DNA from 2 places in the Streptomyces sp. HUAS 31 genome. Region 2 is predicted to be linked to the other one. Evidence: riboswitches for the same ligand, from Rfam matches in the RefSeq annotation. Region 2 holds a riboswitch; the other holds the start of a gene.

Region 1 (3,398 bases), 5.0 Mb from region 2:
GGCTCAGAAGGCTAGCCGGTGTCCGCCCGCCGCAGGGCTACGGGCGGCCCGCCCGCGCACACGGCCGGCCGGACCCCGGCACTCCGGGCCGGCCGCCGCATGCTCCGGGTCAGCCCGCGAACCCGATCCGGCGCAGCACGTCCGCCGCGTCCCGGTCGATCAGCACCGCCGAACCGCAGCCCTGCGGCAGATCGCCCTTCGCCGCCGAGCGCAGCAGCCGGGAGGCCGCCCGGCGGTGCCGCAGGAAGGCGTACCGCGAGACGCCCCGGCCGCGCTCGCGCTGGCCTTCCAGGGCGGTGCCCGGCGTCACGTCGAGCAGCAGCAGGTGCAGGGTGCCGCCCCGGCGGCGGGCCGCGCGGGCCAGCCAGCCGCGCACCCAGGCCTGTGTGCCGCAGTCGTGCACGACGACGCCCTCGCCGGAGCGCAGCGCGCGGCGCAGCCCGGCGTAGTGCGCGAGGCGGACCAGGGGGCGGTAGACGGCGTACGGGAGGAAGCCCGGCAGCCGGGCGTCCCAGCGGTCCCGGGTGTCCTGGGAGTCGATGCGCAGGCCCTTCACCGTCCGCCGCATCAAGGTCGACTTGCCGCTGCCGGGCAGGCCGGTGATGACGACGAGGTCCTCGGGGCCGAAGAGCAGCGCGTGCGGGCTGTGGCCGGAGCGGTCGCGCAGATCGCGGACCACGGGTGCGGGACACGCGACGTGCGCTTCGACACCGGGTGCCGCGGGCTGCTTGGGCAGCGCGATGCCCGAGGTCGTGGCGTACGCCGTGGTGCGGTTCACCGTCATCGTCCTCCTCCGGGGTCAGGAGTCCCCATCCCCACTGAGCGTAAAGAGAAGGTAATAGAGGATCTCCTCCTTTTCGTTCGCTTCCTGCCACAAGCCGGTTACAGAGATGGCCTGCCCCCGACGGGGTCCGGCATGCAATGATGGCGGCGCCAACTGCATACCGGCCGTTTGAATCCGCGCGGGAGAGTCCCCAGCAGTGCATCGCTGGGGCGCCGAAGGAGCAAGTCCCTCCCTTGAATCTCTCAGGCCCCGTTACCGCGCGGGCGAGGCACATCTGAAAAGCGGGTCGCTGTGTGCACAGCGGCTCCACCCAAGGTGCAAGCCATGATCACCGTCTCCGGGATCATGGCGAACCTCTCAGGTTCCGATGACAGATGGGGAGGAACGACCTCGCCTGTCATGCCTTTGGGAGACAACGGACCGATGAGCAGCACCGAACCCCGTCGTACCGCGCTCGATGCCCTGCATCGCTCGCTCGGCGCCACGATGACCGACTTCGCCGGCTGGGACATGCCCCTGCGCTACGCCTCGGAGCGCGACGAGCACACCGCCGTACGCACCAAGGCCGGCCTGTTCGACCTCTCGCACATGGGCGAGATCACCGTGACCGGCACGGACGCGGCCAGGCTGCTGAACCACGCCCTCGTCGGCAACATCGCCTCCGTCGGTGTCGGCCGCGCCCGCTACACCATGATCTGCCAGGCCGACGGCGGCATCCTCGACGACCTGATCGTCTACCGGCTCGCCGAGACCGAGTACATGGTCGTCGCCAACGCCTCCAACGCCCAGGTCGTGCTCGACGCCCTGGTGGAACGATCCGCCGGCTTCGACGCCGAGGTCCGCGACGACCGCGACGCCTACGCGCTGCTGGCCGTCCAGGGTCCCGAGTCCCCCGGCATCCTGAAGTCGCTGACCGACGCCGACCTCGACGGCCTGAAGTACTACGCCGGCCTGCCCGGCACGGTCGCCGGCGTCCCCTCGCTCATCGCCCGCACGGGCTACACCGGCGAGGACGGCTTCGAGCTGTTCGTGAAGCCGGAGCACGCCGTGGAGCTGTGGCAGGCGCTCACCAAGGCCGGCGAGGGCGTCGGCCTGGTCCCCTGCGGGCTGTCCTGCCGGGACACGCTGCGCCTGGAGGCGGGCATGCCGCTGTACGGCCACGAGCTGACCACCGCGCTCACCCCCTTCGACGCCGGGCTCGGCCGGGTGGTGAAGTTCGAGAAGGAGGGCGACTTCGTCGGGCGCGAGGCGCTGACCGAGGCCGCCGAGCGCGCCGCCCAGAACCCGCCGCGCGTGCTGGTCGGCCTGATCGCCGAGGGGCGTCGCGTCCCGCGTGCCGGGTACCCGGTCGTCGCCGGCGGCGAGGTCATCGGCGAGGTCACCTCTGGTGCGCCCTCCCCCACCCTGGGCAAGCCCATCGCCATGGCGTACGTCGACGCCGCGCACTCCGCGCCCGGCACCGCCGGGGTCGGCGTGGACATCCGCGGCAGCCACGAGCCCTACGAGGTCGTGGCGCTGCCGTTCTACAAGCGGCAGAAGTAACGCCACAAGAAGAGACTGACAGCGGCAGGCGCGTGACTCTGCGCACATTTCCGCTGATCACTCACGTATCCAGCGGTCCCTCATTCATCACCACTCCCGCGCGTACAGGAGAATTCAGGCCATGAGCAACCCCCAGCAGCTGCGCTACAGCAAGGAGCACGAGTGGCTGTCGACCGCCGAGGACGGCGTCTCGACGGTCGGCATCACCGAGTTCGCGGCCAACGCGCTCGGCGACGTCGTCTACGCCCAGCTCCCCGAGGTCGGCTCGACCGTGACCGCGGGTGACACCTGCGGCGAGCTGGAGTCGACCAAGTCCGTCTCCGACCTGTACTCCCCCGTCACCGGTGAGGTCACCGAGATCAACGAGGACGTGGTGAACGACCCGGCGCTCGTGAACTCCGCCCCCTTCGAGGGTGGCTGGCTGTTCAAGGTACGCATCACGGAGGAGCCGGCCGACCTGCTCTCCGCCGACGAGTACGTCGCCCACACCGCCGGCTGAGGAGTCGTATCCCTTATGTCTGACACGTCTGACAAGTCGCTTCTGAACACACCCCTGCATGAGCTGGATCCGGCGATCGCGGCGGCTCTGGATGCCGAGCTGGAGCGTCAGCAGTCGACGCTGGAGATGATCGCGTCGGAGAACTTCGCTCCGGTCGCGGTCATGGAGGCGCAGGGCTCGGTCGCCACGAACAAGTACGCCGAGGGCTACCCCGGCCGGCGTTACTACGGCGGCTGTGAGCACGTCGATGTCGCCGAGCAGATCGCGATCGACCGGGTCAAGGAGCTGTTCGGCGCCGAGTACGCCAACGTGCAGCCGCACTCGGGTGCCTCCGCGAACCAGGCGGCGCTGTTCGCGATCGCCCAGCCCGGCGACACGATCCTGGGCCTGGACCTCGCGCACGGCGGCCACCTCACCCACGGCATGCGCCTGAACTTCTCCGGCAAGCAGTTCAACGTGGTCGCCTACCACGTCGAGACCGACAGCGGCCTGGTCGACATGGCCGAGGTCGAGCGCCTGGCGAAGGAGCACCGCCCGAAGGTGATCATCGCCGGGTGGTCGGCGTATCCGCGC
Region 2 (3,398 bases):
GGGTCCGCCGCGCGATGCTCCGCAGCCCGTCGGGCCCGTGGTACACGGCGTACATGCCGGCCATCACGGCGAGCAGCACCTGGGCCGTACAGATGTTGCTGGTCGCCTTCTCACGACGGATGTGCTGCTCACGGGTCTGGAGCGCCAGCCGGTAGGCCTTGTTGCCGTCGGCGTCCACGGACACGCCCACGAGCCGCCCCGGCAGGCTGCGCGCGAACTTCTCGTGGACGGCCATGTAGCCGGCGTGCGGCCCGCCGAAGCCCATCGGCACGCCGAACCGCTGCGTCGTACCGATCGCGATGTCCGCCCCGAGCTCACCCGGCGACTTCAGCAGCGTCAGCGCGAGCAGGTCGGCGGCGACGGTGACGAGGGCACCGAGCTCGTGCGCCTGGTCGACGACCGGCTTGATGTCCCGTACGACACCGGAGGCGCCCGGGTACTGGAGGAGCACGCCGGTGATCTCACGCGAGGCGACCTCGGCCGGAATGCCCTCGCTGAGGTCGGCGACGACGATCTCCACGCCGGTCGGCTCGGCGCGGGTCTCGATGACGGCGATGGTCTGCGGAAGCACGTCCGCGTCGACCAGGAACAGGCCCTTCTTGTTCTTGCCCATGCGCCGGGACAGGGCCATGGCCTCGGCGGCGGCCGTCCCCTCGTCGAGCAGCGAGGCACCGGAGGTCGGCAGCCCGGTCAGCTCGGCGACCATGGTCTGGAAGTTCAGCAGGGCCTCGAGACGGCCCTGGGAGATCTCGGGCTGGTACGGCGTGTAGGCCGTGTACCAGGCGGGGTTCTCCATGACGTTCCGCAGGATGACCGGCGGGGTGAAGGTCCCGTAGTACCCGAGCCCGATCATCGAGTCCAGCACCTGATTGCGGTCGGCCAGCGACCGCAGCTCGGCCAGCACCTCCGCCTCGGTGCGGGCTCCCGGCAGGTCCAGGGAGTCGGCGTTCTTGATCACGTCCGGCACCGCGGCGGCGGTGAGCTCGTCGAGGGAGCCGTACCCGACCTGGGCGAGCATCTTGGCCCGGGCCTCATGATCGGGACCGATATGACGCTGCTCGAAGGGGATTCCCTGCTCGAGCTCGGAGAGCGGAATGCGATGGGCGGTCATTGCGGAGGCCTCCTGGTCTTACGACCTTCGAGGGGCACCACGGCGCGGGTACCCGGACGGCCTCCCCCTCTGTCATCTCAACCTGAGAGCTTCACCGGACCGCCCGAAGGCCGTCGGCTTTCACCGTCGGTGAGAGCGGAAGCCGTCGACACCCGCTCTGCTTTCCAGAGTGACCTCGTCCGTGCGGTACGTGAGCCTGAGAGATTCCGGGGAGGATTTGCTCCTTCGGCGCCTCCGGTGTTGTCCGGAGGACTCTCCCGCGCGGGGTCAGCAGCCGTTAGAAAGCCTACCAGCGAGGTCGACGCACGGACCTTCGAGTGGCCGCTCTCACCATTCTGCCTTTTCGTAGTGCTTACGGATGAGTTGCGACCAAGTGGAGGGCCCGTGCAGACCGACATCGATCCGCGCAATCTGATCGGCCGCAAGGCTTTCGACCGCAACGGCACCAAGATCGGCACGATCGACGAGGTCTATCTCGACGACGCGACCGGAGTGCCGGAATGGGCGGCGATACGCACCGGCCTGTTCTCCCGCGACGCCTTCGTCCCCCTGGAGCCCAGCGAGCTGGTGGAGGGCACCCTCCGCATCCCCTTCGACCGCGCCCTGATCAAGGACGCCCCCGACTTCGGAGTGGGCCGCCACCTGTCCCCCGAACAGGAACTCCAGCTCTACCACCACTACGGCCTCGACGTAACGGCCCCGCCCCCTCCCCCCGACCACGATTTCGGCAACCTGGCCCCCTCGGAACCCCCCAACAACAACGGCCCCACGACTCCCCACCCCTGACCGGCTCAGACCCCACCGACCCCACCGACCACAGCCCCCTCAGATGCCCCCGACGTGGCAGGTCCCCCGCTTCCCGCAGCACCCCGACTTCCCCCACCCCCTCCGGGCCGCTCCTCCACCAGCGGCAACGGCTCCACCGCCTCCAGCCCCGGATCCTCCACCCGAAACGTCCGCACCCGCCCCGGCTCCGTCGACCCAGGCGTCTCGAACCGCACGGTCACCCGCCCGAGCCCACTCCCCTGCACCCACCCATGCCCGTACTCGGCATGCCGCACATCGTGCCCGGCGAGCCATCTCCGCTCACTCGGCGGCTCCTCCCCCCGGGCCGCGGCCACAGCCTCCGCGCCGTCCTCCCCACCCTCCACCGCCTGCTGCTCCCCCAGCTCCCCCGCGGCCTGAGCGAACAGATCCTCCTGCGTGTAGTCGGCAAGCCCGCTGACCCCGACCCCCAACAGCCGCACCCCACCCGTCGTGTCCACGGACTCCAGCAGCCGGGCAGCGGCCTCCCGCACCACGGCCGGGTCATCCGTCGGCCCCCGCAAGGTCTCGGACCGTGTCAGGGTCGAGAAGTCGTACCGCCGTACCTTCAGCACGATGGTCCGCCCCGACAGCCCGGCCCCCCGCAACCGCCGCACACAGCGATCGGCCAGCCGCTGCACCTCGAACCCGACCCGCACCCGGTCGTGGATGTCCACGTCGTACGTGTCCTCGACCGACACGGACTTCGTCTCCCGCTCGGCCACCACGGGCCGCTCGTCGTGCGCCAGCGCCATCGCGTACAGCGCATGCCCATGGGCTTTTCCCAGCAGCCGTACGAGCTCGTCCTCGCCGGCCTCGGCGATCTCCTCGACCGTATGGATCCCGGCCCGCCGCAGATGGTCCCCCGTCGCCGGCCCCACCCCCGGCAGGGTGCGCACCGACATGGGCCCGAGCATCGCCCGCTCGGTCCCCGGCTCGATCAGCACCATCCCGTCCGGCTTGGCCTGCTCGGAGGCGATCTTCGCGAGCATCTTGGACGCGGCCAGCCCCACCGATCCCGCAAGCCCCGTGGCGGCCCGTATGTCGCCGCGCAGCTTCGCCCCGACCAGCCGCGCCGACGAGTCGTCCCAGGCCGCTCCCCCGGCCTCCAGATCCACGAAGGCCTCGTCCAGGCTCAACGGCTCCACCAACGGCGACAGCTCCCGCAGCAGCGCCATCACCTGCTCGCTGATGTCGCGGTAGATCCCGAACCGCGGCACGAGATACGCGGCGTTCGGCGCCAGCCTCCGCGCCTGCGCCATCGGCATCGCCGAGTGCACCCCGAACACCCGGGCCTCATAGGACGCGGTGGCGACGACTCCACGCGGCCCGAGCCCGCCCACGATCACGGCTTTCCCACGCAGGCTCGGCTTGGATGCCTGCTCCACCGAGGCGTAGAAGGCATCCATGTCGAGATGCAGGATCGTGGGCGCGTTTCTCACATCTCCGATGCTGCCTCACGCCACTGACAATGCCCCGCTAC

What was found. A riboswitch is a leader RNA that binds a small molecule or an ion and turns the genes downstream of it on or off. The one in region 2 is predicted to bind glycine.
Region 1: linked by a shared signal. The riboswitch ahead of gcvT (glycine cleavage system aminomethyltransferase GcvT) and the one ahead of gcvP (aminomethyl-transferring glycine dehydrogenase) in region 2 are both predicted to bind glycine.

The regions. Positions count from the first base shown of each region.
Region 1 is NZ_CP116353.1:6,651,497-6,654,894, reverse strand. Features, by position in the region: gene PGH47_RS29745 (AAA family ATPase) at 110-784, opposite strand; glycine riboswitch at 954-1,052, shown strand; glycine riboswitch at 1,053-1,168, shown strand; gene gcvT (glycine cleavage system aminomethyltransferase GcvT) at 1,208-2,326, shown strand; gene gcvH (glycine cleavage system protein GcvH) at 2,448-2,825, shown strand; gene glyA (serine hydroxymethyltransferase) at 2,841-3,398, shown strand, end outside.
Region 2 is NZ_CP116353.1:1,603,645-1,607,042, forward strand. Features, by position in the region: gene gcvP (aminomethyl-transferring glycine dehydrogenase) at 1-1,111, opposite strand, end outside; glycine riboswitch at 1,286-1,381, opposite strand; gene PGH47_RS06930 (PRC-barrel domain-containing protein) at 1,496-1,897, shown strand; partial or broken gene PGH47_RS06935 (DNA polymerase IV) at 1,789-3,357, opposite strand.